One region of the Morganella sp. BCCO 40_0007 genome, then DNA from elsewhere that is predicted to be linked to it. Evidence: predicted binding sites of a transcription regulator. Region 1 holds the regulator's gene; each other region holds the start of a gene.
What was found. Region 1 encodes Fur, which represses iron uptake genes when iron is present. Its sites were predicted from a motif close to ATAATAATGAGAACNACTATCAA; they were not measured.

Region 1 (5,014 bases):
AACAGGTTCCGCTGCTGCTTATCCCGGGCGGTAATTCATCCTATGTAAAACCGGAATACCGCGACGCAATTATGGCGCAGTTCCCGCAGGCAACCGCGCATGTGATTGCCGGATGCGGACACTGGGTACACGCTGAAAAACCGGACGCGGTTCTGCGCGCCATCGGTCGTTTCCTGGATAAAGCCTGATACCGGTGCCGCCGTCACGGCGGCGTTTATTCACTGACGGAAACTCAGTATCAGATTGTCAGTGTCACTCTCCTGCCACCAGGCCACAACAGAACGTACCTGCTGTCTGACATCCTGTCCCGGCAAATCAACGCAGATATCCAGCAGGCAGCAGCCCGATAAAATCAGACAAAAATACTGAAGCGGGCCGCTTAATACGGCCAGTATCTGTTTGATTGTTTTGCCGGACAGACGCTTTTTGTGTGACATACGCGATGATAGTGCTGGTTCTGAGATACGTTCCATGTACGCGTCCTCTGTTATTCCCTTGCCGAAAATACATACTACGTAATGCCCGCCGTCAAAAACACTCCGTTATCCTGATGGGAACGATCTCTTTTTTCTAATATATTCATAATGATAATTGCAATCAAAAAACCATCAATACACCATATCATCCGCGATAACACTGCCGCCGTGCGGTGCGATGTTAATCAATCTGTACAAAATCCGCGGCAACAGACCGCGAAGCGGTAGCGGTATGCGGGATGGCGGTGTATCATTGCGCGTTTATCATTGTAATCCGCATTTTCGTAGTAAAATTATGGCCAAAGAACAAACGGATCGTACCACGCTGGATTTGTTCGCTGATGAACGCCGGCCCGGACGCCCGAAAACAAACCCGCTCTCCCGTGATGAGCAGTTGCGGATTAACAAACGCAATCAGCTGCGGCGTGACAAAGTTAACGGATTACGCCGTGTTGAGCTCAAACTGAATGCGGATATTGTCGATGCCCTGAACCAGCTGGCATACGAAGAAAACGTGAACCGGGGAGAACTTATCGAGCAAATTCTGCTTGATTATCTTCAGCGTTCAGATTTATGCACCAAATTGTGAGACGACACACCACACAAATTTGACAGACTTCAAATACTGTTTTCGTCAGAATAGTATTTATAAAGATGAAATAGTTATAATTTCTGCTTGTTGTCGCTGCGGCGTCCTTTTTGCAGGTACAGAGATTTTCGGTTGAGAGGCTTATTTATGGCAATCGCAGGTATATTTTTCGGTAGTGACACCGGTAACACAGAAAATATCGCTAAAATGATTCAGAAATCACTCGGCGATGATGTCGCAGAAGTCAGGGATGTTGCCAAGTGCAGCAAAGAGGACATCGAAGGGTTTGATTTCCTGCTGCTGGGTATCCCGACCTGGTATTACGGCGAAGCACAGTGTGACTGGGATGATTTTTTCCCGACGCTGGAAGAAATTGATTTCAGCGGTAAAATTGTGGCGATCTTCGGTTGTGGTGACCAGGAGGATTACGCAGAGTATTTCTGTGACGCCATGGGTACCATCCGTGACATCATTGAGCCGCGCGGCGCCACCATCGTGGGTCACTGGCCGACAGAAGGCTACCACTTTGAAGAGTCAAAAGGACTGGCAGATGACAGTCACTTTATCGGCCTTGCGATTGATGAAGATCGCCAGCCTGAGCTGACGAATGAACGCGTGGCAAAATGGGTTGAGCAGATCCGCGAAGAAATGAGTCTCGACGAGATTCTGGCAATTTAAGGGTTACCCCGTAAATTGCGAATGATAATTCTGCTTATTTATGTAATGATATTATTATCCGGTCCGGCATCGGTCAGGCGAATCGCACCTGACGCCTTTTGATAGCCGGGCATTGTGTTCAGCCGTTGAGCGTTCCCCTGAAGTGCGCTCACCAGCGACAATATAGGACTAAATCCGCATGACCGATAACAATAAAGCATTGAAAAATGCAGGACTGAAAGTCACACTTCCCCGCCTGAAGATTCTGGAAGTGTTACAGGATCCGGAGTGCCATCACGTCAGTGCGGAAGATCTCTACAAAAAACTGATCGATATCGGTGAAGAGATTGGACTCGCAACTGTCTACCGCGTTCTGAATCAGTTTGATGATGCCGGTATCGTCACCCGCCATAATTTTGAAGGCGGTAAATCCGTATTCGAACTGACCCAGCAACACCATCACGATCACCTGATCTGCCTGGATTGCGGTAAAGTCATTGAGTTCAGTGATGAATCCATTGAGACACGTCAGAAAAATATCGCGGAACGTCACGGTATTAAACTCACCAACCACAGCCTGTACCTGTACGGTCACTGTGCGGATGGCGACTGCCGTTCTGATGATGGTATCCACGACGAGAAAAAATAATTCTCTCCGGTAACCGAATTGTATGAAAGGTGCGTAATGCACCTTTTTTATTGTGTTTTTTCCGTCAGACACAAACAAAAAAACCGTTCGCATGAACGGCTTTTTTATATCAGTAACAATGTGTTATCTGTTATTTACTTTCCATTTTTGCCCAGGTATCACGCAGGCCGACAGTCCGGTTAAAGACTAATTTATCCGCTGAGGATAATTTGGCATCGGCACAGAAATACCCTTCACGCTCAAACTGATACGGCTTGCTGCTGTCTGCGGCCACCAGTGACGGCTCCACAAAGCCCTGACGGATCACCAGAGAATCCGGGTTAAGTGTTGCCAGGAAGTCATCTTCCGCACCCGGGTTAGGCACACTGAACAGACGATCATACAGACGGATTTCCGCCGGTACCGCGTGTTTCACGCTGACCCAGTGAATAACACCTTTTACTTTACGGCCGTCAGCCGGATCTTTGTTCAGGGTTTCCGGATCATAAGTACAGTAGATAGTGGTGATATTACCTTCGCTGTCTTTATCCGCACGTTCAGCTTTAATCACAAACGCGTTGCGCAGACGCACTTCTTTATTCAGCACCAGACGCTTGTACTGTTTGTTAGCTTCTTCACGGAAGTCAGCACGGTCAATCCAGATTTCACGGCTGAACGGCACTTCACGGCTGCCCATTTCCGGTTTGTTCGGATGATTCGGCATGGTCACCATCACATCGCCTTCCGGCATGTTTTCGATCACGACTTTCACCGGATCAATAACAGCCATGGCGCGCGGTGCACTTTCGTTCAGATCGTCACGGATACAGGATTCCAGCGCCGCCATTTCGACGTTGTTATCCTGTTTGGTAACGCCGATACGGCGGCAGAATTCACGGATAGAGGCGGCAGTATAACCACGGCGGCGCAGACCGGAAATAGTCAGCATGCGCGGGTCGTCCCAGCCCTCAACAAATTTCTCGGTCACCAGCTGATTCAGCTTACGCTTGGACATCACGGTGTATTCGAGATTCAGGCGTGAGAATTCATACTGACGCGGATGACAATCGATAGTGATGTTATCCAGAACCCAGTCATACAGACGGCGGTTATCCTGGAATTCCAGGGTACAGAGTGAATGAGTGATCCCTTCCAGCGCATCAGAAATACAGTGCGTGAAATCGTACATCGGATAGATGCACCATTTATCACCGGACTGATGGTGTGTGGCAAATTTAATACGGTAAATAACCGGGTCACGCATCACCATAAAGGAGGATGCCATATCAATTTTGGCACGCAGACACGCTTTCCCTTCCTCAAAACCGCCGTCACGCATTTTTTCAAACAGCGCGAGGTTCTCTTCCGGGGTGCGGTCACGGTACGGGCTGTTTCTGCCCGGCTCTTTCAGGGTACCGCGGTACTGGCGGATTTCTTCCGGACTTAATTCGCAGACATACGCCAGACCTTTGTTGATCAGCTCAACAGCGTAGTTATACAGCGTGTCGAAATAGTCGGAGGAATAACAAACTTTGCCGCTCCACTGAAAACCGAGCCATTTGACATCGTTTTCAATGGAATTGACGTATTCCACGTCTTCTTTCACCGGGTTGGTATCATCAAAACGCAGATTGCATTGCCCCTGATAGTCTTGTGCAATGCCGAAATTCAGGCAGATTGATTTTGCATGACCAATATGCAGGTATCCGTTCGGCTCAGGCGGGAAGCGCGTGTGAACCGTGGTATGTTTTCCGGAAGCCAGGTCTTCGTCAATAATCTGACGAATAAAGTTTGTCGGGCGGGCATCAGCCTCGTTCATTGTCATAATTCCTCAATGCAATATGCGCGTTAATAACCCCATATCATCCGATATGATGCGCTCATATACAACCACTTGATCACGGAAATATCAGCAGGACAGGTGCCTTCGCGCAAAAAACAGATAAAAAACGGGAAGCAGATGCCTCCCGTTATTATCATAACTGCAATCACTTATTTAATGACGTGATACAACTCAGATTCGTTTGCCTTAACCAGACCTTTGGCAACAATCTCCACACGATCATAATCGTCGATATTACTGATGATTACCGGGCTTATCATTGATTTGGCATGTTCGTTCAGATAAGCCAGATCCAGTTTCAGCACCGCATCACCGGCCGCAACCTGCGCGCCTTCCTCAATCAGGCGGGTAAAGCCGTTACCGTTCAGATTCACGGTATCAATACCCATGTGAACAATAATCTCCGCACCATTATCCGTTTCCAGACAGAACGCATGGTTGGTATCGAAAATTTTCACCACGGTACCTGCTGCCGGCGCATATACGGTGTCACTTTCCGGTTTGATAGCGATACCGTCACCAACAACACGACTGGCAAATGCTTCATCCGGTACAGCAGATAAATCAACCACTTCACCGTCGAATGGTGCCACCAGCGTCAGTACCACGTTACCGTCGCCCTGCGCTTTGGCTTTAACCGCTTCCGGGGCGGCTGCCGCAGCCTGAGCCGGAGCCACCGGGCCTTCTTTCAGCACATCACGCATCGCATTGGCAATCAGTTCGGCACGGGTACCGACAATCACCTGCACACTCTCTTTGTTCAGACGGATAACACCGGAAGCACCGATATTTTTCGCATAAGCATCATTCACCTGTGCAGA
Region 2 (5,014 bases), on a different contig from region 1:
CCGATGGGTATCGCTATGGATGCGCTGCCCGCGATATTACGCCGTGCCGGAACTGACCTTGCGGCTCTGGCGTTTATTCCGCTGGTCGGGCTGCCGTGGGTGGTCAAATTTTTATGGGCGCCGTTTGTGGATAATCACTGGTCTGTCTCTTTGGGCCGGCGGCGCAGCTGGATCATTCCGATGCAGGTGATCGTCACACTTTGTCTGCTGGCACTCAGCCTGACCGGTATTACAGCTGACAATGCCGGTCTGTGTGTTGCCCTGCTCGCGGTGGCTTCTCTGGCCAGTGCCACCCAGGATATCGCCACTGACGGTATGGCGGCGGAACATGCGGGAGGCAGCCTGCTGGCAAATATCAACGCAGTTCAGATAGCCGGTGTGATGGGCGGGTTTTTTCTCGGCGGCGCCGGTATGATGATGCTCAGCGGTGTGCTGGGTCAGCAGGGCGCATTACTGATTTTTACGGCAGTACCGGCATTCAGCCTGATCCTGATCAGCCGTTTCCGGCAGCCGCCGCGTTATCACGCGGACGTCCGGCCTGATGAGGCTCAGGCCAGTCTGCTGAAAACTGTCCGCCGTTCCGGAGCTGTCCGTCTGCTGACGCTGACGCTGTTATCGGCGGTGACGGCGGTTTCCGGTTTCGGGCTGGCAAAATTATTTCTCACCGATGCGGGCTGGGCGCTGGAAGATGTCGGTAAAGCGGGCATGGCGGGCGGAATGGTCACGCTGGTGCTCGGTTGCGGCGGTGGTGCCTGGCTTATCGGAAAAATAGGGGTATGGCGGGCATTTTCGGCGGGTCTTCTGTGTGCGCTGGTTTCATCACTGCTGTGGTTTGCACAGTCTCAGGGCAGTGTCAGTGTCATCATGGTGGCCGTGTGTATTCTGTTCGGCTCGCTCTCTTCCGGGATAACATCGGTGGCAATTATGACGGCGGGGATGCGTTTCGCCTCACAGGCGAAGCAGGCCGGAACAGATATGACAGCGGTGCAAAGCATGCGGGATATCGGTGAAATGGCCTGCGCAATGATGCTGGTCAGCCTGACGGCGGCGATTGGCTATACCGGCGGATTCGTACTGGCGGCAGTGATTGCGCTGGCGGCTCTGCTGTTCACTGTCGCCAATGTCCGTTATCAGCGGCGGGTTCAGTTGTCAGCCGAACGGTCCGGCGAAACCGAATAACCGGCGGTTGAAATCTTCAACCTTTCCGCTGGTCAGGCGGCGCTGCATAGTCAGCGTCCAGCTGGCGGATAAGCCGGGAGCATGCAGCAGACGGCGGTATTCCGTCTCATCGAACGGCAGATGAAACGCAATTGCCACGGCTTCTCTGACAGATACCGCGCTGGTTCGCGTCAGCAGTTTCAGGGGATGCAGTCCGCTGACTTCGCCTTTGCCGATCACGCGGTACAGCCAGCCGGTACGCCCGCTGTCCTGCATCACCTGCGCAAAATCGGACACATCAGTCAGCGGATTGAGCTTATAACAGGGTGAGCGCGGCTGGGTGATCTGGATAACCGCCCCGCCCCACTGATAAATATCGCCGATAAAAACGGTGTCTTCCGTCATACCGAGAGTGGAAATATTTTCCCCGAAAAACGGCGCGACAAAGCGATCCTCAATCTCCGGATACATTATTTTCCAGTAATCGTAGTGTTCGCGGGGATAGTGACATAACGCGCGGTCAGGGCCGCCGTGAAAGGCTTTTTCCGCCTGCTCATCACCGGCGAGTCCGGTGGCACCCAGCTGAAGGACACCTTCAGTCTGACGCTTCTCAATTGCGCTGCGTCCGCAGCGGGCTGTATCCCTGACGGGACCGGTGAAAACTAAAGGTGTGTATGCCATGCCGCCTCCGTATTGAGTGAGACAGACATCATAATCGAAAGCGGGGAAGAAGAATATGTGCGGACGATGTCCGCACATATTTCAGAACTTATTTGGCAGAAGCGAAACGTGCTGCTGCTTCATCCCAGTTGACCACAGACCAGAATGCTTTGATGTAATCCGGACGGCGGTTCTGGAATTTCAGGTAGTAGGCGTGCTCCCACACATCCAGACCGATGATCGGATAACCGGAAGTACCGGAAATCGCTTCACCCATCAGCGGGCTGTCCTGGTTAGCGGTGGAAACGACAGCCAGTTTGCCGTCTTTCAGCACCAGCCATGCCCATCCGGAACCGAAACGGGTTGCCGCCGCTTTTTCAAACTCTGCCTGAAATGCATCAACACTGCCGAAATCGCGTTCGATAGCGGCTTTCAGGTCACCCTGTAATGTGGTGCCGGTTTTCAGGCCTTTCCAGAACATGCTGTGGTTGGAATGACCACCCGCGTTGTTACGGATAAAGGTGCGTTTGTCCGCCGGGAATTTATCGAGCTGTGCGATCAGATCGTCGATATCAAGGTTTGCCATCTCAGGGAAGGCTTCCAGCGCGGTGTTGGTGTTATTCACATACGTCTGATGATGTTTGGTATGGTGAATTTCCATTGTCATTTTATCGAAATGCGGTTCTAACGCATCATAAGCGTACGGTAATGCAGGTAATACATAGCTCATAATTATAACTCCAGTAATTGACCGAACCGCTCACACCATGTGTGAACAGGCTAAACATTATAATGAAACAGATGATAATGAAAATGATTATCAGATCTGTGCGATCTGTGCGGATTCTTTTTATTTGTTATTTTACCGTCTTATTTTAGTTAAATATTTTAGCTAACACTCCCCGCATGATGTCATACACTGATTTTTATCTCAATGGTGATGTTTTATGTCGTTGGTGCTTTTCGCATCAAATGATAACGCTGTGAATCTCCCCTTTTTCAATCCGTGATCTTTAGCGCAAAAAAGAAACAAAGGCGAAACGGCAACTTTATTTAACGTGATTTTGACATAGCATTAACAATTGAAAGGAGATGCATCATGACAAAAATAACGAAATATCCTGTACCCGAAGCAATTGCAAAAAATGCGCTAATCAATCATCAGCAGTATCTGGACGAGTATCAGCGGTCTGTTCAGGATCCTGACGGCTACTGGCGTGAGAAAGGCCAGATTGTAGACTGGATAAAGCCCTATACGCGGGTGAAAAACACCTCCTTCGACCCCGGCCATGTCAGCATAAAATGGTTTGAGGACGGCACACTGAATCTCAGTGCCAACTGTCTCGACCGGCATCTGGCAGAGCGTGGTGACAAACCGGCGGTGATCTGGGAGGGCGACAGCCCGGATGAGTCCCGTACTCTCACCTATCGTGAACTGCATCATGATGTCTGTCAGTTTGCCAATGTCCTGAAACAGCAGGGGATACGCAAAGGTGATGTGGTCGCCATTTATATGCCGATGATCCCCGAGGCGATGGTTGCCATGCTGGCCTGCGCCCGTATCGGTGCGGTGCATTCGGTGATTTTTGCCGGGTTCTCACCGGAGGCGGTGTCCGGCCGTGTGATTGATTCCGGCGCAAAAATGGTGATCACCGCAGATGAAGGTCTGCGCGCCGGACGCACTATCCCGCTGAAGAAAAATGTGGATGACGGCCTGAAAAATCCGGGCGTGACCACCGTCAGCAGTGTGATCGTCTTCCGCCGTACCGGCAATCCGGTGGAGTGGCAGGAGGGGCGTGATATCTGGTGGCACGATGCTGTCAGCGGTGTCAGTGCTGACTGTCCGCCGGAAGAAATGAATGCGGAAGATCCGCTGTTTATCCTCTATACCTCCGGCTCGACCGGTAAACCGAAAGGGGTGCTTCATACCACCGGCGGTTATCTGGTCTACGCCACGCTGACATTCAAATATATCTTTGATTATTATGGCGATGAAGTGTTCTGGTGTACCGCGGATGTCGGCTGGGTGACCGGACACACCTACCTGGTTTACGGCCCGCTGTCCAATGGCGCTGTCACACTGATGTTTGAAGGTGTGCCTAACCATCCGAAGGTCAACCGGATGTGTCAGATTGTCGATAAGCATCAGGTCAATATCCTCTATACCGCACCGACGGCTATCCGCGCCCTGATGGCGGAAGGGCTGAATGCGATTGAAGGCACGTCCCGCAAATCCCTGCGCATTATGGGATCGGTCGGCGAACCGATTAACCCGGAAGCCTGGGAGTGGTATTACAAAACCATCGGCGACAGCCGCTGTCCGATTGTCGACACCTGGTGGCAGACTGAAACCGGTGCCTGCATGATCGGTGCAATGCCGGGAGCAATTGAGCTGAAACCGGGCTCCGCGACCGTGCCGTTCTTTGGGGTTCAGCCTGCGCTGGTGGATAACCAGGGCGACATTCTGGACGGTGAAACAGAAGGGAATCTGGTGATCCTGGATTCCTGGCCGGGCCAGGCACGTACCCTGTTCGGTGATCATGAACGCTTTGAACAGACCTATTTTTCCGCCTTTAAAGGCATGTACTTTGCCGGGGATGGTACCCGCCGTGATGAAGACGGCTATTACTGGATCACCGGCCGGGTGGATGATGTGCTGAATATCTCCGGACACCGTCTCGGTACTGCCGAAGTGGAATCCGCGCTGGTTTCACACCCGAAAATTGCCGAAGCGGCGGTGGTCGGTATCCCGCACAGCATCAAAGGGCAGGCTATTTATGCCTATGTCACACTCAATCACGGCGAAGAGCCGACACCGGAGCTGTATGCGGAGGTGAGGAACTGGGTCCGTAAAGAAATCGGCCCGATTGCCACCCCGGATATTCTGCACTGGACCGACTCTCTGCCGAAAACGCGATCCGGTAAAATTATGCGCCGTATCCTCCGTAAAATCGCCACCGGTGATACCGGTAATCTGGGTGATGTATCAACACTGGCCGACCCGGGTGTCGTCGAAAAACTGCTCGAAGAAAAGCAGGCCATCAAAATGAACTAGCACGCTAACCTCAGTCAGTGCCGGGTTATGCGGCACTGACACTCCGGATAACAAAAACAGAGGAGTATCCTCAATGAGCGCATCCATTTATCAACAGGTGGAGAATGACCCTCGCTTTCAGGAACTGGTCAGAAAACGCAG
Region 3 (5,014 bases), on a different contig from region 1:
CTGTACCGGATGGCACTTAATGAACAGATCAGCATAGCTCCCGGCTCCATGTTTTCCACCAGCGACCAGTTTAACCACGCTTTCCGCCTGAACTGTTCATTTGAATGGAATGACCGGCTGGATAACGCGATGAAAGTGCTGGGGCAGTTGTGCCATGTACTGAAGAAAACACAGGGATAAGATAAAGCGGATTACCGCGGCATACAGAGAAACAAACATAAAAAACGGGCACTGAAAGTGCCCGTTTTGCCGAAAACAGATGCGGATTAACTAAATGCCAGACTAACTGCGGCGGTGGCCAGTAATCCTCCGGCAACACCTTCACCGAGACGGCGGCGCTTGTCGTTGTATTCCCCTTTGCTCATCTGGCCGAAAATCAGAGCCACGCCACTGTAAACTATTGCACAGCTGGCGATATAGACACCAGATAACAGCAGGGACTGCATCGCGACACTTTCACTGCCGGAAATAAAGTTCGGCAGGATAGCAAAGTAGACCAGCAAGCCTTTCGGATTCAGGAAACTGGTGAAAAAACCTTTGGTAATGACAGATTTGGCCGCCGGTTGCATCGGCGGCATTTCGCTCCTGTGCATGGCGGACATCACCATGCGGACAGCCAGATAAGCAATATAGGCCACACCGAACCAGCGCATGCCGTTAAACAGAACCGGGGATGCCACAACAACGGCTGCCAGTCCGAATGCCGCCAGAACCGAATGCATCCCGTAGCCCAGCAGCACGCCCATATTGGCTTTCAGCGCCGCACGGGAACCGCTGGCAAGACCTTGCGACGAAACGAATAAAATATCGGGTCCGGGAGCAAATACAATGGGTAACACGGTTGCGCCAAACACCATCAATGTATTTATGACCATACGACACCCCAAGTTCAAAAATATATTAATAATTCACAATTTATTGAATATTAAGAATTTAATTCAATTTTGTGACGTTCTGATTTGTTATGTGAATTATACGGAGCTTTGCAGGAAATTAGGTTGTTAAATTGACCCGAAAAAACTATTCTTAGCAATATTATTGCGCGGAAGTCGTCAGGGGATGATTTAAATGTCAATTGAACTGGATAAGATGGATCGGCGGATACTGGATCAGCTGCAACGTAACGGCAGAATACAAAATGTGGAGCTGGCACGCGAAGTCGGGCTCTCGCCGTCACCGTGTCTGAGACGGGTGCGGCGTCTGGAGGAAACCGGCGTTATCAGGCGCTATGCGGCGATTCTGGACGGCAGCAAGATAGGTGCGGGGCTGATGCTCTATGCCCGTATCTGGTTTAAGGGACAGGATGCTCAGACGATCAATGATTTTGTCGCCGCCATTAATGAAATGCCGGAAATTGTCGAGTGTCATCTGATGGCCGGTGAATGTGACGCCATGATCCGCATTGTGACCAAAGACCTGACTTCTTACCGGCGCTTCCATGCTGATCATCTGACACAAATACCCAGTATTCAAAGTGTTAAGACAGAAGTGCCGATGGAAACCCTGAAGGTGACACACGCGTTACCCCTGTAAATTGTGAGGGCTATCACGAAAAGCAACAGAATTGTGCACTCAGACGGGTTATAAGCAACAGGATTGCGCTGCAATTTTGTGATGATGATCTTATTACCGGTACGCAACAGACATTATTCCTGATAGTCAAATTAACTGTGTTTATAGATAAATGAAGGATAATGGACTGATGGTATGAGATGGCCGGGGTAGAAATTAAATGTGATAATGGTTACTATTCGCTTTTATTCAGGTGCAAAAGGTGAAATATCATGCACGGTGGTAAAATGAATGCATTGCTGCCCGGCGCGGATTCCTTTTTTTATTGCGGAAAAATGACACCGGATGCCGGACAATGGGTCAGCGAGCCGTTATGGAAAGGGCTGAAACTGGTTCTGATGATGAATGGTGAACTGGAATGTCAGCCGGATAATAAAAACAGTATTTCACTTTCCGGGGCTTCCTTATGTGTTATTACCAATAACCATGATGAACAGGAAAGCCGTCAGCGCTTTTTACAGCAGGAAGACATTCGCTTTGTGTCAGTCTGTTTATCAGACAGTCTGATGGATGCATTTAAAATCGCACCACCGCCTTTATTAACCGCGGCTGTATCGGCAGGACCACAATTACTGTCCGGAAAAGCGGGAAATGTCTTAACTGCACTGGGAAATCAGATTCTGAATAATCCGCTTGGCGGCGCGCCGGGTGAGATGTATCTGACAGGCAAAATTCTTGAATTATGCGCAATATCGTTTGAGTACATTCAGCAAAATACCCGCACGACCCATCATCCTAAACTGACGGCAAATGATATACAGCGTTTGTATGATATCAGAGACTGTATTTTAGCCGATTTGGCCAATCCGCCGGGGGTATATCAGCTCAGCCGCCAATCCGGTCTGAATATGCGTAAACTCAGTTTTGGTTTTAAGCAGCTGTTTGGTTTGTCTGTCGCATCATTTATTCAGGAAGAGCGCTTACAATCAGCGCATCGCCTGCTGTGTGCCGGTGACAGACGGGTATCTGCTGTTGCCTGGCAGGTCGGTTATTCACCGGCTGCATTTTCAACGGCTTTCCGCAGACGGTTTGGTTTTTCACCTAAAGATTTATGTTAATATAATCAAACAGATAGTATTTGTGATAAACAAATAGTCATAACAGCGAAAGTCTCCCGCAGAAGATAAAACGGTAAATGAGATACATTATCATTACTGTATTCATTCTCTCTGCGGGTTCGTATTTCAATGAAAAAATCTGTTCTTTATTATCCGGTTATCTCAGGTCGTACATTTTCTCCGGTATGTATTGCTCTCCTGCCGCTGTTGTTTTCCTCTGTTGCCGCGTCTGAAACTCAGTCCGGCGAAAATAATGATGAAATAATCGTTACTGCCAAACCGGCACAATCACCCGCCGGTAAAATAGACGGCTATATTGCCACCCGCAGTGTCAGTGCAACAAAAACAGATACACCGCTTATTGAAACGCCACAGTCGGTCACGGTATTAACCCGTGATGAAATGACCGCGCATAATGCACAGTCTGTCAGTGAAGCATTGCGTTATACCGCCGGTGTTTTGCAGACAAATGATGCCGCATCTTCCCGTTTTGATAATTTAAGTATCCGCGGCTTTAATATTACCAGCACCGGGATGCTGAGGGACGGGCTGCGCAGCACAACGGCACAGGCATGGCCGAAAGCGGAACAATACGGGCTCGAACGTATTGATGTGATCCGCGGGCCTGCATCTGTACTATACGGTCAGAACTCACCCGGCGGTATTATTAATCAGGTAACAAAGCGCCCGTTATATAAACCCTTTCATGAAATTGAGGTACAGGGCGGTAATTATAACCGCAAACAGACCCAGGGCGATTTAAGTGGCCCCGTGGGCGACAGCGACCATTATTTTTACCGGCTGACCGGGCTTGTCCGTAACAGTGATACGCAAATTGATCATGTTAAAGATGACAAAGTCTATATCGCTCCCGCACTGACCTGGCTGGATGACGATACAACACTGACTGTTTTAGCCGATTACTCACATGATAAATTTGGCGCACCACGCCCGTTTTTACCTCTGGCAGGAACACTGTTACCCAATCCTGACGGTAAAGTGAATCCGAATGTTTTCCTGGATGAGCCGGGATTAAAAAATAACCGTACACAGGCGTCACTGGGATATCAGTTAGATCATACCTTTAATGATACTTTTTCCGGGCATTCAGGTGCGCGGTTCAGTCATACTGACTTAAATACCAATATTGCTCAGGGGTTATATCTGTCACCGGATATGCGTACGCTTAACCGTGCGGCTTATCATTTTCGTATTAAAGGTGATGTGTTCAGCCTGGATAATAATATAAAAGCAGACTGGTGGCTGAAAGATACGGAAATGACATCGCTGGCCGGTGTTGATTACCGCCATACTCGGGAAGATTATTTACTGATGTCCGGGAAAGCGGCACCGATTGATATTTTCAATCCGGTTTACGGCGGTCAGTACGGGCCGGTGAATAATATGATGGCAAATACCCTTCAGACCAGTGATCAGGCGGGTATTTATTTACAGCAGCAGGCAAAGTTTGATAACGGCATCATACTGGTTTTAAGCGGAAGAGAAGACTGGTCTGACAGCAAAACAAAAAACCGGAAAACAAACAGCAGCAGCGATCAGCGTGACAGCAAATTTACCTATCGTACAGCAGCAATGTATCAGACAGATTTCGGGTTAGCCCCGTATGTCAGTTATTCAACCTCATTTAATCCGCAGTTGGGTGTTAATTTTTACGGAGAAACCTATAAACCCGTAACAGCGAAACAAACGGAAGCCGGTCTTAAATATCAGCCGGAAAGCGGGAATATTAATGCCACACTGACGGTCTTTGAACTGACACAGCAAAATATGCTGACGACAGATCCTGATAATAATTTAAACAGTATTCAGACGGCAGAAGTCCGCTCGCGGGGTGTTGAAATTCAGGGAACCTATATGCTGGCAGAAGGGCTGAATCTGACGGCAGCTTATACCTTTAATAAACTGAAAAATACCAAAACGACCGATCCGGAAGAAAAAGGACAGCGTCCTGTCGGTTTACCGGAACATGCGGCATCAGTATGGGCAGATTATACTATTCAGAAAGGGAACTTACAGGGATTAGGTTTTGCTGCGGGTGCCCGTTATACCGGGTCTTCACCGGTTAATAACGATGGCTCTATTTCCAACCCGTCAAATACCTTATTTGATATGGCAGCACATTATGATCTGGGCGGAATCAATGCTGATTTTAAAAACTGGCGTGCCGGTATTAACATCAATAATATCACGGATAAAAAATATTACACCAGTTGCTCAGCAGGGGGATGTTCTGTTGGTTTTGACAGAACAATTATTGCGTCATTGCGCTATAACTGGTAACCGCAATGACTCAGTACATAACACGTAAAAACTGGCTCAGGTTACATTTCTGGCCGGGGATTATTGCCGGATTCTTTATTTCA
Region 4 (5,014 bases), on a different contig from region 1:
CCGAAATGAATTTTGGTCGGGGTGAAAAGCGTGAAGTTGTTCATTATTTCTCCGGTTAAGATTAGGAAAAATGAAGCGGATAACTATTAAGTGTAGTGTAAATCAGGGCGGATGTGGTGGCGAACCGGATCGTGCTTTCCGGCAGGCAGGCAGAAAAAAGCTCCCGAAGGAGCCATCATCTTATTTTTTATGAGTGCGGTGACGTCTGCGGTTCAGCAGAGCACGGCGTCTGCGGTAGTGGCGGAACAGCAGATACAGTGACGCAATAATACCGATAATCAGGAAAAAGACCGGGATCAGCAGCAGTGCGGTCATCACCGTTTTTTCGTGTGCTTTGACAAACGGAATCTGATTGAGCACATAGCCAAAGGTGGTAATAATCGCCACCCAGAGAAAACCGCTCAACCAGTTAAAAAACTGAAAACGGCGGTTCGGCAGTGTGGAAAGCCCGGCCAGCATAGGCAGCAGAGTACGGACGAAACCGAGGAAGCGGCCGATCAGCAGCGCATACAGGCCGTGGCGGTTAAACAGCACTTCGGCTTTCTGATGATAATTTTTCGGGATCTGCGTCATCCAGCGCCTGACGGTTTTGGTATCACTCAGCCAGCGCCCCTGAATAAAACCGAGCCAGCTGCCGATACCGGCGGCGGCGGTCAGAATCACCAGCGTCGGCAGGAAATCCATCACTCCCTTTGCAATCAGTGCGCCTGATAAAATCAGCAGGGTATCCCCGGGCAGAAACGCGGTGGGCAGAATGCCGTTCTCCAGCACAATGACAGTGAAGAGGATAGCGTAAACCAGCCAGAGGACTTCGGGATTAGAGAGTGTGGTAAAATCGTGAGACCAGAGTGCACTCACAATCTCTGATAAACTAGACATTAGATTTCCTGTAAAACGAGATCCGGAACAACGATACAGACAGTGTATCGCAAAAATTGTTCACCCGTTTGATTTGATCGGGTTTTTCTTCTGATTAACGACAGGTATAAAAGGCGGACGGATTATTAAACCGGCCTGTGTGTTTTTTATGCGTTTTATCGGTAATCCTGCCGGTTGGTTTGCGGTAAACACTTAGCGATCTGTGTGGAATTTCCCTCCGGGACGGCATTTTTTTGGTAAACCTTAATGATAATTACTATCAAATTGCTCAGGGTTTGATATGATCAGCGGGTTTCGTTTTTGGGTAGCGATGAATAACACGATTTATTTTTTGCTGAAAAAAAGTTCATAACAAAAGAGAGTTGAAGGCCAACTGATGCGTAATTTGACCGTTTCTGTGCTATTGGCATTATGTTTAACCGGCAGTGCATTTGCAGATAACACTGCTGCTGTCACACCAGCGACAACAACACCTGTCACCGCGCCGGCAGCAACAGCCGGTCAGCCTGCTCAGACACCTGAACAACCGGTGGTACCTGCAACTGCGGCAGAAGTTCCTGTTCAGGAAATCAGTTCAGCTCCGGCAGACGGCAACCGTGGTTTTGCGGCAGAACTGTCCGTGATTTCCATGTATCAGGGCGCAGATATGATCGTTAAATCGGTTATGATCGGCCTTATTATCGCTTCAGTGATTACCTGGGCTATTTTCTTTGCCAAGGGTGCCGACCTTATCGCTTCCCGCCGCCGTATCCGCCGTGAAGCTGACGCAATAAGCGGCGCACGTTCGCTGGATGAAGCCGCAGCTATTGCCGATACGTTCGGGAAAAAGAGTGTTACCCGGATGCTGATACTTGATGCCGTAAATGAGCGGACTGCATCAGAAAAAAGTCGTGACCTGAGCGGTATCAAAGACCGTGTGACGTTCCGTCAGGAGCGCATCGTGGCGGGTGTTGCCCGTCATATGGGGCGCGGTAACGGCTATCTGGCGACTATCGGGGCTATCTCACCATTTGTCGGTCTGTTTGGTACCGTATGGGGTATCATGAACAGCTTCATCGGCATCGCCCACTCACAGACCACCAACCTTGCTGTGGTGGCACCGGGGATCGCAGAAGCACTGCTGGCAACGGCATTAGGTCTGGTAGCGGCAATTCCGGCTGTGGTGATCTACAACATCTTTGCCCGTATGATTTCTGCTTACCGCGGGGATCTGGGGGATACCGCAGCACACACTATTTTATGGCTGGGCCGTGATCTCGACCTGGCAGACAGCAAAGCAGGGTAATATCTGATGGCAATGCGTCTTAACGAAGAGTTGGATGACAGCGGCGAATTGCATGACATTAACGTCACACCCTTTATTGATGTGATGTTGGTTCTGCTGATCATCTTTATGGTGGCCGCGCCGCTGGCAACTGTTGATATTAAAGTGAACCTGCCGGCCTCAACGGCAAAACCACAGCCGCGTCCGGAAAAACCGGTCTTTCTGACGGTGAAAGCGGATAATCAGCTGCTGGTGGGTGAGCAGGAAGTCACAAAAGAAACACTGGCTCAGATCCTGGATCAGACCACAGAATCCAATAAGGAAACCACGATCTTCTTCCAGGCAGATAAAACGGTCGATTACGAAACGCTGATGGGCATTATGGATGCCCTGCGTAAAGCGGGATATCTGAAAGTCGGGTTAGTGGGTATGGAGTCTGCGGAGAAATAGCCGCAGACTGATCAGCCTGAAATAAAAAAGCCGTTCATCATGAACGGCTTTTTTGTTGCCACTCTCCGACGGCTTCAGCACGGCGGCGGGTGAGCTCCGCTTTGATATCCGCACCTTTGAAACCGGCCTCAATAACCGGTTTGACGGCAACGTTCTGTGCAAGCATGAAGGCCTCCGCCAGAATATGCCCCTGCGGATAATCTGTTGCTTCCGGTGCTATCCGGCTGCGGTAATCCGCTTCACAAAGGACAGCCAGTTGTGTGATGCGTTCCGGTTTACGCCAGGCATCCAGGGAATCAAACAAAGCAATAATATCGTCTGCGGTCAGCTGACCGATATCATGAACCGTCCGGTAATGACAGGTGGCAAGCAGAGCCAGATCCCGTGCCGGGTTCGGCACCCGCAGGCGCTCTGACAGTTGCTGAATGGCAGACGTTCCCTCTCCGCTACTGTGACAGCTCAGATAAAGACACAATGCGGCAAAGCGGATATCGGTGCTGTTTGTCAAAAGTACTGTCCGGAGCAGAAGTCCGGCGGTCAGGATGTCATAACCGGTCTGGCCGTCAGTGGCGCAAAACAGGGTTTCCAGTTCCGGAAACAGCGCAGCCAGCGCGCCGCAACGGCGCAGTACAGAAAAGTAGATATCCGGACGCGGGCTGTTAAGCGCTTTTTCAGTCTCTTTCCAGACCCGTTCTGCCGTCAGGTGTGCAAGCTCTCCCTGTTGTGTGATGGCAGACATCAGCTCAAGGGTTTCCGGCGCAATCACAAATCCCTGCGGTGCAAAACGGGCAGCAAAGCGCGCTACCCGCAGGACACGCAGCGGATCTTCCGTGAACGCCTCAGAAACATGACGGAGAATACGGTTTTTCAGATCATCCGCCCCGTGATACGGGTCATACAGTGTGCCGTCAGCCGATTGCGCCATGGCATTGATGGTCAGATCACGGCGCTGTAAATCATCTTCCAGCGTGACATCCGGCGCACTGTAGCAGGCAAAACCGGTGTATCCGGCGCCGGTTTTCCGCTCTGTCCGCGCGAGGGCATACTCTTCACGGGTACCGGGATGGAGAAAAACAGGAAAATCGCGCCCGACCTGCTGATAGCCGCGTTCCAGCATGATGTCAGGAGTCGCGCCGACAACCACCCAGTCTCTGTCCGAGACAGGAAGACCCAGCAGTGCATCGCGGACTGCGCCGCCGACCAGATAGATATCCACATTTTTCTCCGTACTGCGCTTACTGTGAGTCTCAGTTCATCCAGCGATCTTTTTTCTTCCGGCGCGGGATCATATGCGGCAGCAGCAGACCCAGCAGCAGACCGGCACCGGCCACACCGCCGCCGTACATAAACCACTGCAGAATAATATCGCGCTGTTTATCATCTAACTGCACACTGATGGCATCCAGTTTTTTCTTTGCGACCACAACCTGATTACGCAGGCTGTCATTCTCTTTTTTCAGGTTATTGATGATATCATCACTGGCAGCCACGCGGTTTTGCATATCTGCCGTTTTGTCGTTCCAGGTGCCGTCGATATTGGCGAGTTTACCGCGCAGTGTCTGAATCTCTTCTTCCATGGCAGGAACGCGCTCTTTCAGGCTGGGTGTGGTGCTCAGCAGCTCTTTCGGTAACCAGACATCGCGGTTTTTGCTGTCACGGACCCGGACAAAGCCGGTTTCATTATTGACATCAAGCATCGTGACTTTCTCACCGGAATTGAGTGAGCCGGCGATGCGGTAGCGGTTGCTCGGGCCGCTGTGCACATAGGTGGAGAGATCGTCGGAGACGTAACGGGTTTCTTCAGCATGTGCGGTAATGCTGACAGTTGCTGCAAACAGCAAAGGGAGTAAGGCGAGTTTTTTCATCGTCATCAGCTTTATCAATCGTTGGTTATGAATATCATACTAATGAGTTAAGTGTGCGGGTGCAAACGTTAAACAGCCATGAGATTACTCTTAACCGCGGAATAAATGACGGGATAAAGTAGATAAACAGCGAAAAATCCGGCTGATGATAACAAATCAGAGTCATTTTTATGACGAAAGCAAGGCCGGGCTGATGATAAATAACAGTACAGGATGGCGGGAATGTCTATGAGCGATTACGAAACAGAACTGAAATTTGCAGTAAAACCGGAGGCGATTGCCGCCGTTATCACCGGACTGACAGCCTTTCCTCATCAGCATTTCCGTGCTGTCCGCCTGACTAACAGCTATTTTGAAACAGCGGATGATACGTTGCGTAAGTGGGATATGGGCCTGCGTATCCGGGGATGTGATACTGAATATGAAATGACCCTGAAAACAGCCGGTAATGATATCGGCGGGTTACATCAGCGTCCTGAATATAATATTCCGCTGTCCCGGCCGGAACTGGATTTAGCCGCACTGCCTGCGGAAGTCTGGCCGCCGGAAACGGATG

Region 2: sodA (superoxide dismutase [Mn]) is a predicted target of Fur. The motif match lies at 2,620-2,642, and genes of this name have one in related genera.
Region 3: R5268_RS05335 (TonB-dependent siderophore receptor) is a predicted target of Fur. The motif match lies at 2,708-2,730, and genes of this name have one in related genera.
Region 4: exbB (tonB-system energizer ExbB) is a predicted target of Fur. The motif match lies at 1,120-1,142, and genes of this name have one in related genera.

What each region holds. Positions count from the first base shown of each region.
Region 1 covers NZ_JAVBIN010000002.1:382,709-387,722, forward strand. Annotated here, with positions in the region: gene ybfF (esterase) at 1-188, shown strand, start outside; gene R5268_RS03840 (hypothetical protein) at 219-473, opposite strand; gene ybfE (LexA regulated protein) at 772-1,065, shown strand; gene fldA (flavodoxin FldA) at 1,213-1,743, shown strand; gene fur (ferric iron uptake transcriptional regulator) at 1,922-2,371, shown strand; gene glnS (glutamine--tRNA ligase) at 2,502-4,169, opposite strand; gene nagE (N-acetylglucosamine-specific PTS transporter subunit IIBC) at 4,343-5,014, opposite strand, start outside.
Region 2 covers NZ_JAVBIN010000004.1:176,073-181,086, reverse strand. Annotated here, with positions in the region: gene R5268_RS06570 (RhtX/FptX family siderophore transporter) at 1-1,179, shown strand, start outside; gene yiiM (6-hydroxyaminopurine reductase) at 1,150-1,839, opposite strand; gene sodA (superoxide dismutase [Mn]) at 1,928-2,548, opposite strand; gene acs (acetate--CoA ligase) at 2,918-4,873, shown strand; gene R5268_RS06550 (DUF485 domain-containing protein) at 4,947-5,014, shown strand, end outside.
Region 3 covers NZ_JAVBIN010000003.1:229,474-234,487, reverse strand. Annotated here, with positions in the region: gene R5268_RS05355 (PLP-dependent aminotransferase family protein) at 1-180, shown strand, start outside; gene R5268_RS05350 (LysE family translocator) at 267-875, opposite strand; gene R5268_RS05345 (Lrp/AsnC family transcriptional regulator) at 1,069-1,533, shown strand; gene R5268_RS05340 (AraC family transcriptional regulator) at 1,785-2,630, shown strand; gene R5268_RS05335 (TonB-dependent siderophore receptor) at 2,760-4,931, shown strand; gene R5268_RS05330 (PepSY-associated TM helix domain-containing protein) at 4,937-5,014, shown strand, end outside.
Region 4 covers NZ_JAVBIN010000009.1:101,301-106,314, forward strand. Annotated here, with positions in the region: gene yqhD (alcohol dehydrogenase) at 1-44, opposite strand, end outside; gene R5268_RS12305 (DedA family protein) at 181-879, opposite strand; gene exbB (tonB-system energizer ExbB) at 1,256-2,164, shown strand; gene exbD (TonB system transport protein ExbD) at 2,171-2,593, shown strand; gene R5268_RS12320 (multifunctional CCA addition/repair protein) at 2,631-3,809, opposite strand; gene R5268_RS12325 (TIGR04211 family SH3 domain-containing protein) at 3,841-4,458, opposite strand; gene R5268_RS12330 (inorganic triphosphatase) at 4,687-5,014, shown strand, end outside.